Regions from separate parts of the Bradyrhizobium sp. McL0616 genome, predicted to be linked through region 1. Evidence: predicted binding sites of a transcription regulator. Region 1 holds the regulator's gene; the other holds the start of a gene.
What was found. The regulator PhoB, encoded in region 1, activates phosphate uptake and scavenging genes when phosphate is short. The targets are predictions, from matches to a motif close to TGTCATNNANCTGTCAT.

Region 1 (6,619 bases):
CTGACAGACCAGCCCGGCGACAAGTCCTGGCCGATCACGGCGGCGACCTTCATCCTCATGCACAAGGATGCCACCGACAAGGCGTCCTCGCAGGAAGCCATCAAGTTCTTCCGCTGGGCCTTCAAGAACGGCGGCAAGGCGGCTGAAGAGCTCGACTACATCCCGATGCCCGAGGGCGTCGTGACCTTGATCGAGAAGACCTGGGCTGCCGAGATCAAGAGCTAAGCTCCTGCTCTCAAGGCGCGGCGCGGCCTGCAAGGGCGCGCCGCGACCCACGCGACTTCGGCCCCGGATCAGTGTCGCGCTGCATCCGGGGCGCGAGACCGGCAACAAGCGTATATAATTTGGTACAGGGGATCGGCGTGGCAGAGATGGCCGTTCAGAGCGATATCGTCGACGACGCCGGACCATATGATCGCGCCAAGGCCTTGAGCGCATTCAGGCTCGGCGACGTCACCTTCTACTGGATCACGCGGCTCAGCGCGATATCGGTGCTCCTCATCCTCGGCGGCATCATCCTGTCGCTGATCGTCGGCGCCTTCCCGGCGATGAAGGAATATGGCTTCGCGTTCCTGTGGACGCAGCGCTGGGCGCCGTCGGCCGATCCGCCCGTGCTCGGCGCGCTCGGACCGATGTACGGCACGCTCGTCACCTCCTTCATCGCGATGCTGATCGCCATTCCCGTTGGTCTCGGCATTGCGATCTTCCTCACCGAGCTCTGCCCGCAATGGCTGCGTCGCCCGATCGGCATGGCGATCGAGCTGCTCGCCGGCATCCCCTCGATCATCTACGGCATGTGGGGCTTCTTTGTGCTGGGCCCGTTCCTGGCAAACACTTTCCAGCCCTTCATGATCAAGATATTCGACGGCATCCCCGTGCTGGGCGCGATCTTCGCCGGCCCGCCGTCCTATCTCAGCCTGTTCAACGCCGCTCTGATCCTCGCCATCATGGTGCTGCCCTTCATCACCTCGATCTCGGTCGACGTGTTCAAGACCGTGCCGCCGGTGCTGAAAGAGGCTGCCTACGGCGTCGGCTGCACCACCTGGGAGGTCATCCGCAGCGTGGTGATCCCCTACACCCGCGTCGGCGTCATCGGCGGCGTCATGCTGGCGCTGGGCCGCGCGCTCGGCGAGACCATGGCGGTGACCTTCATCATCGGTAACTCGTTCCGCATCTCGTCCTCGATCTTCGCGCCGGGCACCACGATCTCGGCAGCGATCGCCTCCGAATTCGCCGAGAGCGACGGCCTGCACCAGTCCGGCCTGATCCTGCTCGGCCTGCTCCTGTTCGTGCTGACGTTCTTCGTGCTGGCCGGAGCGCGGCTGATGCTGATGCGGCTGGAAAAGAAGGCGGGGAACTGAAGCCATGAACCCGATCTATTCACGCCGCCGCCGCAAGGACGTCGTCATTCGCGGGCTCTGCATCGCCGCAACCGCCTTTGGTGTCACCTGGCTTGCGCTGATCCTGATCACGCTGCTCTACAATGGCCTCGCCGGACTCAACTTCCAGCTCTTTACCGAGAATACGCCGCCACCCGGATCGAACGAGGGCGGCCTGCTCAACGCCATTGTCGGCTCCGTGATCATGACCGTGCTCGGCGTCGGTATCGGCGCGCCGCTCGGCATGTTCGCCGGCACCTATCTCGCCGAATACGGCCGCAACGACAGGCTGACGTCCGTAATCCGCTTCATCAACGACATCCTGCTCTCGGCGCCCTCGATCATCATCGGCCTGTTCATCTATGGCGCGGTGGTGGTGCCGATGCGCGGCTTCTCGGCGCTCGCCGGCTGTCTCGCGCTCGCCGTCATCGTGATCCCGGTGGTGCTGCGCACGACCGAGGACATGCTGCTTCTGGTGCCGAACGCACTGCGTGAGGCGGCCTCCGCGCTCGGCCTGCCGCGCTCGCTGGTGATCAAGCGGATCGCTTATCGTTCTGCCCGTTCCGGTCTCATCACCGGCGTGCTGCTCGCCACCGCCCGCGTCGCCGGCGAGACCGCGCCGCTGCTGTTCACCGCGCTGTCGAACCAGTTCTTCAGCCTGAGCCTGAACAAGACGATGGCGAACCTGCCGGTCACCATCAACAACTTCGTGCAGAGCCCCTACGCCTACTGGAAGCAGCTGGCCTGGAGCGGGGCGCTGCTCATCACCCTGACCGTTCTTGCCCTGAATATTGGTGCGCGCATCCTTGGCGCCGAGAGGACCGCAAAATGAGTGATCTTTCCGTATCGATGAGCGCGGCCGGCGGCCTGCCCCACGCGCCGGTGCTGCCCGAGGCGCCCCCCAAGGTGACCGTGCGCAATCTCAACTTCTATTACGGCGAGCACCACGCGCTGAAGAACATCAACCTGACGCTCGGCGCCAACCGCGTCACGGCGTTCATCGGCCCGTCGGGCTGCGGCAAGTCGACCCTGCTGCGCATCTTCAACCGGATGTACGATCTCTATCCCGGCCAGCGCGCCACCGGTCAGCTCATGCTCGACCAGACCAACATCCTCGACGGCAAGCTCGACCTCAATCTGCTGCGCGCCCGCGTCGGCATGGTGTTCCAGAAGCCGACCCCGTTCCCGATGACGATCTACGAGAACATCGCCTTCGGCATCCGCCTTTACGAAAAGATCTCGAAGTCCGAGATGGACGACCGCGTCGAGAAGGCGCTGCGCGGCGGCGCGCTGTGGAACGAGGTCAAGGACAAGCTCAACGCCTCCGGCCTCTCGCTGTCCGGCGGCCAGCAGCAGCGCCTCTGCATCGCCCGCACCGTCGCGGTGCGGCCCGAGGTGATCCTGTTCGACGAGCCCTGCTCGGCGCTCGACCCGATCTCGACCGCCAAGGTCGAGGAGCTGATCCAGGAACTGTCCGAGAGTTACACGATTGCGATCGTTACCCACAACATGCAGCAGGCGGCCCGCGTTTCCGACAAGACCGCCTTCATGTATCTCGGCGAGCTGATCGAGTTCGACGACACCAGCAAGATCTTCACGTCGCCGACCGATCGGCGCACGCAGGATTACATCACCGGCCGGTTCGGCTGAGGAGACGGGACATGGGTTCTGAACATACCGCAAAGGCCTTCGACACCGACCTCCAGGAACTTACCCGCCTGGTCGCCGAGATGGGCGGGATTGCCGAGCGCATGATCGTCGATTCCGTCGACGCGCTGATCCGCCGCGACGTCGCGCTCGGCCAGCGCGTCGTCGCCACCGACGTCGAGCTCGACGCGCTCCAGAAGCGCATCGAGGAGCGCGCCGTGCTCACCATCGCTCGCCGCCAGCCGATGGCGGTCGATCTGCGCGAGATCGTCGGCGCCATGCGCGTCGCGACCGATCTCGAGCGCATCGGCGACCTCGCCAAGAACATGGGCAAGCGCGTCGCGGCGCTGGAGACCGATTTCCATCCGCTCAAGCTGTTCCGCGGCCTCGAGCACATGACCGACCTGGTGCAGCAGCAGGTCAAATCGGTGCTGGACGCATATGCCGCGCATGATCTGCCGGCGGCGATGGCGGTGTGGAAGGGCGACGAGGAAGTCGACGCCATCTGCACCTCGCTGTTCCGCGAGCTCCTCACCTACATGATGGAGGATCCGCGCAACATCTCGTTCTGCATCCATCTGATGTTCTGCGCCAAGAACATCGAGCGGATCGGCGATCACGCCACCAACATCGCCGAGACCGTGTTCTATATGATCGAAGGTCAGGCCATGACCGACAAGCGGCCGAAGGGCGACATGACGACCTTCGCCACGACCCTCCCGAATACTTGAATAATTAAGGAGCGACGACCCCATGGGCGCACGCATTATGGTGGTTGAGGACGAGGAAGCTCTGACCGAGCTTCTCCGCTACAACCTCGAAGGCGACGGCTATGACGTCGAGACGGTGATGCGCGGCGACGACGCCGATACCCGTCTCAAGGAGCACATCCCCGATTTGATCGTGCTCGACTGGATGCTGCCGGGGCTATCCGGCATCGAGCTGTGCCGGCGGCTGCGCGCGCGGTCCGATACCAAGCAGCTCCCGATCATCATGCTCACCGCGCGCGGTGAGGAGAGTGAGCGAGTGCGGGGATTGGCGACCGGCGCCGACGATTACATCGTCAAGCCGTTCTCGGTCCCTGAGCTGCTCGCCCGCGTAAAGGGCCTGCTCAGGCGCGCAAGCCCGGAGCGGCTCGCCACCGTGCTGGCGTTTGGCGACATCGAACTCGACCGTGACAAGCGCCGCGTGGCGCGCTCGGGCCGGCCGATCGATCTCGGCCCGACCGAGTATCGCCTGCTGGAGTTTTTCCTGGAGCATCCCGGCCGCGTGTTCTCGCGCGAGCAGCTGCTCGACAGCGTCTGGGGCCGCGATATCTACATCGACGAGCGCACCGTCGACGTGCATATCGGTCGCCTGCGCAAGCTGCTCAATCTCGGTCGCGAGCAGGACCCGATCCGCACCGTCCGTGGCGCCGGCTATGCGCTGGATGATCGGTTTGCGAAGGCGGAGCAGGCGTAGGGTTCTGTGGTTAGTTGCTGACTGCCGCTACCATCTCCGATGTCGTCCAGGCCTATTACGCACTAGGCCGGGACGACACTGAATTTGTCGAACCGCCGTCGCTTGGACGGCGAAACCTTGGAAGCAGACTAACTCACCGTGACGGCTTCACCGGCGCGCGGCGGCGATCTGACGCCGGCTGGTACGCGACGCGCGAGTGTTGGGCGCAATAGGGCAGGCCCGAGAGCGCCCTGCCGCCGCAGAAGAAGAAGTCCGGACTCGAGGGATCGCCGACCGGCCAGTGGCAGGTCGCCTCGTTCAATTCGAGCAGCGACAGCCGCTGGCTCATCGGCACCACGTTGTCGTAGGTGACCGGATCCGGCTCAGCCTCGACCTCGAAGGCCTGCGCAAGCGCGGTGTTGCCGCGCGCAATCGGCCGGGTCACCCGCATCATGTGCTGCGCGGGACGCGCCTTGCGTGGCCGCGGAGCTGCCGACGACGGGCTCTTGGCACGGCCGGACAGGCCCAGCCGGTGCACCTTGCCGATCACGGCATTGCGGGTCACATTGCCGAGTTCAGCTGCGATCTGGCTGGCCGAAAGTCCGGCCTCCCAAAGCTTTTTCAACTGCTCGACGCGATCGTCCGACCATGTCAAAACCGTCATTGCGCCCTTTCCCTCGCTACGAGCCGCCTTGCTGGGGCTGCGCTGCGAATGCCTAAGTCTCGAAAAACCCGTGCCGCCAGAATCCCTTGAAGTTCGCCGGGCGCAGAAGCGCTCCCGAACGTTTACGCCGGTACATGAGGACTTAGAGGATCAGAACCGCTGCACGAGATGTCGTATCTGACAAGCCAAACGCTACAATATGGCGTGACTCCCGCGCAAGAGTCCGCCGACTCGCGTCCACATGTTCCGTGGTGAAAACCCGCAAATTCGGCACCGCAAGACTACGGATTCAGCATTTCGCGGGGCTTTCCGGGCGGCATTGACACCCGTGGTACCAAGCATAAGATGGTGACGCGTGCCGCCCTTAAAAGGCGGCACGTTTCGTTTTCCGGACCAATGACGCGCTGCGCAACGCACGTTCAGGCCGTCCGAAACATCCAGGCGACCGCCAAAGAGACCGTCATGACCAACAGCGCCGCGCCGCATTTGCTCCCCGTATTCGCCAGGGCCGACATCGGTTTTGAGCGCGGCGAGGGCTCTTGGCTGATTGCGACCAATGGCGATCGCTATCTCGATTTCACCTCTGGCGTGGCGGTGAATGCGCTCGGCCATGCCCATCCCGCGCTGGTCAAGGCGTTGCAGGAGCAGGCCACCAAGCTCTGGCACATGTCGAACCTGTTCCAGAGCCCGGACGGCGAGAAGCTCGCGGCGCGCCTTTGCAACGAGAGCTTTGCGGACTTCGTGTTCTTCTGCAATTCCGGCGCCGAGGCGCTGGAATGCGTGATCAAACTCGTCCGCCACCATCACGCAGCCAAGGGCCATCCCGAGCGCTATCGCATGATCACGTTCGAGGGCGCCTTCCATGGCCGCACGCTCGCAACGCTGGCTGCGACGGGATCTGCAAAATATCTCGAAGGTTTCGGTCCGCCGATGGACGGCTTTGACCAGGTTGCACATGGCGATCTGGACGCCGTGAAGAAGGCGATCGGCCCGCAGACCGCCGGCATCCTGATCGAGCCGCTCCAGGGCGAGGGTGGCGTGCGCTCGGCGCCGCCGGCGTTCTATCGCGCGCTGCGCCAGCTTTGCGACGAGAAGGGCCTGCTGCTCGCCTTCGACGAGGTGCAGACCGGCATGGGCCGCACCGGTGATCTGTTCGCGCATCGCCGTTTCGGCATCACGCCCGACGTGATGTCGCTGGCCAAGGCGCTCGGCGGCGGCTTCCCGATCGGCGCTTGCCTTGCGACCGCGGAAGCGGCCTCCGGCATGACGCCCGGCTCGCACGGCTCGACCTTCGGCGGCAATCCGCTGGCAGTCTCTGCCGCGAACGCCGTGCTCGACGTCATGCTCAAGCCCGGCTTCTTCGACCACGTGCAGAGGATGTCGCTGCTGCTCAAGCAGAAGCTCGCCTCCGTGATCGATCGTCATCCCGACATCGTCAGCGAAGTGCGCGGCGAGGGGCTTCTGATCGGTATCAAGGCCGTGGTGCCGT
Region 2 (6,619 bases), 400 kb from region 1:
GGAGCCGGGAATGCGGACGATGACCTCGCCGGGCGGCAATTCGCCGGGATTGGCGGCAATGCGCTGCTCGTCCTGCTTGCGGGAACCGTAAATGAAGGTCTCGGCGCCGACGCGCTCGATGGCTTCCACGGTCAGCGGCAATGCGACGCCGCCGGCCGGAGTCTGGTCGGTGATCACAAAATCTTCCGGGCGGATGCCGAGGATGCCGGCCTCGGTCGCGCTGCCACTGAGCTGCGATTTGATTTCATCGGAGCGCGTCGACATCAGATTCATCGGCGGGGCGCCGATGAAGGAGGCGACGAAGGTCGTCGCCGGCTTCTCGTAGATCGCCAGCGGATTGCCGAACTGCTCGACCTGGCCGCCATTCATCACGACGAGAACGTCGGCGAGCGTCATCGCCTCGAGCTGGTCGTGGGTGACGTAGATCGATGTGGTGCTCAGCCGGCGCTGCAATTTGCGGATCTCGACGCGCATCGCGATGCGCAGTTTGGCATCGAGGTTGGAAAGCGGCTCGTCGAACAGGAACACTTTCGGCTGGCGCACGATGGCGCGGCCCATGGCGACGCGCTGGCGCTGGCCGCCGGAAAGCTGGCGCGGCTTGCGCTCCAGCATCGGCGTGAGCTCGAGCACGCGCGCGGCCTCGTCGACGCGGGTCTTGACCTCGGCCTCCTTCATGCCGCGGTTGCGCAGGCCATAGGCCATGTTGTTGAAGACGCTCATATGCGGATAGAGCGCGTAGTTCTGGAACACCATCGCGATGTCGCGATCGGCGGGCTCGACCTGGTTGACGACGCGGCCGCCGATGTCGATCTCGCCGCCACTGACGGTCTCGAGTCCCGCGACCATGCGGAGCAGCGTCGACTTGCCGCAGCCGGAGGGCCCGACCAGCACGCAGAACTGCCCGTCGGCGACATCGACGTTGACGCCCTTGATGGCCTCGAAGCCGCCGGGATAGGTCTTGCGGACGTTGCGCAGGGTGACGTTAGCCATGAAAACTCACTTCCAAAAACCTACTTTTCCGTCTCGACCAGACCGCGCACGAACAATTTCTGCATGGCGACGACGACGAACACCGGCGGCAGCATGGCCAGCACCGCGGTCGCCATCACCACCGGCCATTCGGTCAGTGCGTCGGTGGTGGTGATCATCTTGCGGATACCGACCTGGATGGTCTGCATGTCGTCGCGGGTGGTGATGAGCAGCGGCCAGAGATATTGATTCCAGCCGAGGATGAAGAGAATCACGAACAGCGCCGCCATGTTGGTGCGCGACAGCGGCAACAGCGTATCCCAGAAGAAGCGCAAGGGACCGGCGCCGTCGATGCGCGAGGCTTCCAGCAGCTCGTCCGGCACGGTCATGAAGAACTGGCGGAACAAGAGCGTCGCGGTGGCCGATGCGATCAGCGGCAGCGCGAGGCCCGCATAGCTGTCGAGCATGTGCAGATCGGCAACGATCTTGTAGGTCGGATAGATGCGCACCTCGACCGGCAGCATCAAGGTGATGAAGATGATCCAGAAGATCGGCATCCGGAACGGAAAGCGGAAATAGACGATCGCATAGGCCGAGATGATCGAGATCGCGATCTTGCCGACCGCGATCAACAGCGCCATCACCAGCGAGTTCAGCATCATGTTGCCGACCGGCTCGCGCGTCGAGCCGCTCGTGCCGACGAAGATGGTCTGGTAGTAGACCTCGAAGAAATGCCCGCCCGGCAGCAGCGACATCTGGCCGTTGGCGATCAGCGCGTTGTCCTGGGTCGAGGCGACGATGGCGATGTAGACCGGGAACGCGACGATCGCGATGCCGATCCACAGAATGGCGTGGGCAGCGTAGCGCCGAAAGCCCTCTTCTTCGACCATCAGTAGGTCACCTTGCGTTCGACGAAGCGGAATTGGATTCCCGTGAGCACGATGACCATGACCATCAGGATCACCGACTGCGCCGCCGAGCTGCCGAGATTGCCGCCGAGCAGGCCGTCGGTATAGACCTTGTAGACCAGCGTGACCGTCGATGTTCCCGGTCCGCCGCGGGTCATGGTGTCGATGATGCCGAAGGTGTCGAAGAAGGCGTAGACGATGTTGACGACCAGCAGGAAGAAGATGGTCGGCGACAGCAGCGGGAAGGTCACGGTCCAGAATCGCCGCATCGGGCGTGCGCCGTCGATAGCGGCGGCCTCGAACACGCTCTTCGGAATGGCTTGCAGGCCTGCGAGGAAGAACAGGAAATTATAGGAGATCTGTTTCCAGGCTGCGGCGAGGATGATCAGCCCAGCGGCCTGGTTGCCGTCGAGCAGCGGGTTCCAGTCGACACCAGCGGCGCGAAGATAACGCGCGAGCACGCCTAGCGAGGGATGCAGCATGAAAATCCAGAGCACGCCGACCACCGGCGGTGCGACCGCATAGGGCCAGATCAGCAGCGTGCGGTAGAGCATCGAGCCGCGCAGCGGCTTGTCCGCCATCACGCCGAGCAAGAGCGCGAAGGACAGCGACGAGATCGCGATGGCGAACGAGAAGACGAAGGTGCGAACGACCGCCTCGAAATAGGCGGCGTCCCTGAACAGATCGACGTAATTGTCGAGCCAGACGAAGCTCGTCGAGAGGCCGAAGGCGTCCTGCAGCAGGAAGGACTGGATGACGGCCTGCCCGGCCGGCCAATAGAAAAAAACCAGGACGATCGCGAGTTGCGGGGCAACCAGCGCGTAGGGCAACAACTTTGCTTGGAAAATGGCTTGCTTTTGCATGATGTCAGCAGAGCGGCAGGCTGCGAGATCGCTGCCCGCCGCTCATTGCCTCACTTCACTGCGGTCTTTTCGAACTGACGCAGCATCGTGTTGCCGCGCTCGACAGCGGCATCGAGCGCCTGCTTGGCAGTCTTCTTGCCGGCCAGCGCCTGCTCGATCTCTTCCGACCAGACGTCACGCAGCTGAACCATGTTGCCGAGGCGCAGACCGCGGGAATTGTCGGTCGGCTCCTTGTTGGTCAGCTCGATCAGCGGGGTCTCGAGATAAGGCTGGTCCTTGTAGAAGCCCTCTTCCTTCGCCTTGGCGTAGGCCGCCTTGGTGATCGGCAGATAGCCCGAAGCCTTGTGGATGTAGACCTGGCGATCGGTGTCCGAGAGGAAGGTCAGGAACTTCGCGACGCCCTTGTATTCGTCGGCCGACTTGCCGCCCATGATCCAGAGCGAGGCGCCGCCGATGATCGAGTTCTGCGGCGCGCCCTTGACGTCCGGATAATATGGCATCGGCACGGCGGAGAAGTTGAACTTGGCCTGCGCCTTGACGTTGCCGAAGAACGCCGACGAGGTCAGGTAGATCGCGCACTCGCCCGAGGTGAAGCGGCCTTCGCCGGTGTTGGTGCGGCCGGCGTAGTCGTAGATCTTGTCCTTCTGCAGCTCGACCAGCTTCTCGAGATGCTTGAGCTGGAGCGGCCCGTTGAACTCGAGCACGGTGTCGAAGCCGTCGAGGCCGTTGGCCTTGCTGGCGAGCGGCACGTTGTGCCAGGCGGAGAGCTGCTCGAGATTGACCCAGGTCACCCAGGAGCCGGAGAAGCCGCAGGTCGGATGGCCGTTGTCGTGGAGCTTCTTGGCAGCCTCGAACGTTTCGGGCCAGGTCTTCGGGATCTCGATATTGGCCTTCTTCAGCTCGTCGAGATTGACCCACATCACGGTCGACGACGAGTTGAAGGGGAACGACAGCATCTCGCCCTTCGAGGTCGAGTAGTAGCCGGTGATCGCGGACAGATAGTTCTTCGGATCGAACTTCTCGCCGGCGTCTGCCATCAGCTTGTAGACGGGCTTCACGGCGCCGGTCGCGGCCATCATGGTCGCGGTGCCGACTTCGAACACCTGCATGATGTGCGGCGCGTTGCCGGCGCGGAACGCGGCGATGCCTGCGTTCATCGTGTCAGGATAGTTGCCCTTGTAGGTCGGGATGACCTTGTAGTCGCTCTGCGACGCGTTGAAGTCGGTGGCGAGCTTGACGATGACGTCGTTGTTGGCGCCGGTCATCGCGTGCCACCACTGGATTTCAGTCACGGCCAGGGCCGGCGAGACGCCGATGCCAACCGTGATTGCAAATGCGGCAGCCGCCCCAAAGTGTCGAAGAGCCATCAAGTAAACCTCCCTTGGCCGTCAAAAAGATCGCTTGCGCTAGCAGCGCCATATGACGTTCACATGACTGTGTAAGCGGCCGAAACGAAAGCGGCAAGCGCGGCAAAAGGGAAGTCGTCAAATAGGCGAACGCGACGCGGGCAGCGTCATCCGTTCGCGGTGCACGCCAGTGCCCGCGCCGCAGTGCGGCATTGCTCGGTGGATGCGGAGGTGGGGGCCTTAGCGCTTGCGCTCAGGCCCGCAGACCGTGCCCTTCTCGACCATCGCGTCGATCTCCGCCTTGGAGTAGCCGAACTCGCCCAGCACCTCCTGGGCGTGCTGACTGAATTTCGGCGGCAGGCGGCGCAGGCTCGGCTTGCTGCGATCGAGCCGGATCGGCGATGCGACGCCCTTGTACCAATCCTTCTCGATGACATCGCCGCGGGCGATCGTGTGCGGGTTGGTCAGCGCCTGGTCGATCTTCTGCACGGGGCCTGCGGGCAGGCCGGCGGCGAGCAGGCGATTGCACAGCGGCTCGGCCTCATGTTGGCTGAACACCGCGGCAAGCTCGGCGCGCAGCGCCTCGCGATTGGCGATGCGGTCCTTGTTGCGGGCAAAGCGCGGATCGGTGCCGAGCTCGGGCTTGCCGATCTCGTTGGCGAGCTTGCGGAAGGTGCCGTCATTGCCGACGCCGATGAAGATGTTGTCGGTCTTGGTCGGGAAGATCGCGTAGGGAACGAGATTGGGATGCTCGTTGCCGGTCAGGCTAGGGGGCTTGCCATGCATGAAATAGTTCGCGGTGTGCGGATGCATGATGGCGAGGCCGGTCTCGTACAGCGTGGTCTCGAGGAACTGGCCCTTGCCGGAGCGCTGCCGCTCCGACAGCGCCATCAGGATGCCGATCGCCGCGTAAAGCCCGGTGGTGATGTCGACCAGCGGCACGCCGATCCGCATCGGTCCGCTCTCGGGCGAGCCGGTCGCTGCGATCATGCCGGTCATGGCCTGGATGATGGCGTCGTAGCCGGGATTGCCGCCGCGCGGGCCGTCGGCACCGAAGCCGCAGATCCGGCAATGCACGAGGCGCGGAAATGTCTTGCTCAGCACGTCGTTGCCGATGCCCCATTTCTCCAGCGTGCCCGGCTTGAAATTCTCGATCAGGACGTCGGCCGTCTCCAGCATCTTGAGCAGCACTGTGCGGCCGCCCTCGGAGGCGAGGTCGAGGCCGATCGAGCGCTTGTTGCGGTTGATGCCGACGAAGTAGGCCGCGTCCTCCTCATGGAAGGGAGGGCCCCAGTCGCGCACCTCGTCGCCCGCCGGCGGCTCGACCTTGATTACGTCGGCGCCATGGTCGGCGAGGATCTGGGTGCAGTAGGGACCGCCGAGCACGCGCGTGAGATCGATGACGCGCAGTCCGCTCATTGCGCCCAATGCGGCTTCAGTCATGCCTTTGCTTCCCCTGTGTCGATCATTGCGCACAGGCCTAGCGAGGTTCGTCCAAGCCAGCAATGGCTTGTCGCGTAGGGCGTTATGCGGGGCGCGCGCCGCATGCCGTAGCGTGGCAAATCAAACGGAAGCGGCCGGCCCGAGGGGGATCCCGGGCCAGCCAATCCGCTGTTCCGATCAGACGACCGTCAGGCGGACGTCGACATTGCCGCGCGTCGCGTTGGAATACGGGCACACCTGGTGCGCCTTCTCGACCAGCGCCTCGGCTTCCGCGCGGGCCAGGCCCGGCAGCGAGACGGCGAGATCGATGTCGAGACCGAAGCCGCCGGCCGAACGCGGGCCGATGCCGACGGTCGAGGTGACAGAGGCGTCAGCCGGGACCTTCGGTCCGCCCTGCGAGGACACGAACTTCATCGCGCCGATAAAACAGGCGGCGTAGCCTGCCGCAAACAGCTGCTCGGGATTGTTGCCGGCGCCGCCGCCGCCGCCGAGCTCCTTCGGCGTGGTGAGCTTGACGTCGAGCGCGCCGTCGAGGGTCGCAGCATGGCCGTCACGGCCGCCGGTGGCTTTTGCGCTGGTCTTGTAGAGGACGTTCACGGACATTTTCGTCTCCCTGGGTTCCGGTTGGGGTGCGATCTATATCGCAAACAATTAGATTGTGCGCAATCGAAATTATGGCGCCTCACATTTAATTGTTCGCAATTGAATAGGCGGCCGCCAGGTCCCAGAATGGTGAGAGGAATCTCGCGAGATCGAACATGGCTCGGAAACAATCCGCGGTGGACCCGCTGCGGCTCGACAATCAGATCTGCTTCGCGGTTTATTCGGCCGCGCATGCGTTCAACCGCGTCTACAAGCCGCTGCTGGAACGGCTCGGCCTGACCTATCCGCAATATCTGGTGATGCTGGTGCTGTGGGAGCGCGACGACGTGGCGGTCAAGGACATCGGCGAAAAGCTGTTTCTCGATTCGGGTACGCTGACGCCCTTGCTCAAGCGGCTCGAGGCCGCCCATCTGGTCAAGCGTACGCGTTCGAGCGAGGACGAGCGCCAGGTGCTGATCGCGCTGACCTCCCAGGGCCACGCGCTGAA

Region 2: ugpB (sn-glycerol-3-phosphate ABC transporter substrate-binding protein UgpB) is a predicted target of PhoB. The motif match lies at 4,160-4,176, and genes of this name have one in related genera.

The regions. Positions count from the first base shown of each region.
Region 1 is NZ_CP188255.1:8,343,993-8,350,611, reverse strand. It holds gene pstS (phosphate ABC transporter substrate-binding protein PstS) at 1-225, shown strand, start outside; gene pstC (phosphate ABC transporter permease subunit PstC) at 372-1,361, shown strand; gene pstA (phosphate ABC transporter permease PstA) at 1,366-2,211, shown strand; gene pstB (phosphate ABC transporter ATP-binding protein PstB) at 2,208-3,029, shown strand; gene phoU (phosphate signaling complex protein PhoU) at 3,041-3,757, shown strand; gene phoB (phosphate regulon transcriptional regulator PhoB) at 3,780-4,487, shown strand; gene ACPPVR_RS40285 (GcrA family cell cycle regulator) at 4,621-5,130, opposite strand; gene ACPPVR_RS40280 (aspartate aminotransferase family protein) at 5,593-6,619, shown strand, end outside.
Region 2 is NZ_CP188255.1:112,298-118,916, reverse strand. It holds gene ACPPVR_RS00525 (sn-glycerol-3-phosphate import ATP-binding protein UgpC) at 1-990, opposite strand, end outside; gene ugpE (sn-glycerol-3-phosphate ABC transporter permease UgpE) at 1,011-1,859, opposite strand; gene ugpA (sn-glycerol-3-phosphate ABC transporter permease UgpA) at 1,859-2,740, opposite strand; gene ugpB (sn-glycerol-3-phosphate ABC transporter substrate-binding protein UgpB) at 2,791-4,107, opposite strand; gene ACPPVR_RS00505 (CaiB/BaiF CoA transferase family protein) at 4,327-5,529, opposite strand; gene ACPPVR_RS00500 (organic hydroperoxide resistance protein) at 5,707-6,132, opposite strand; gene ACPPVR_RS00495 (MarR family winged helix-turn-helix transcriptional regulator) at 6,288-6,619, shown strand, end outside.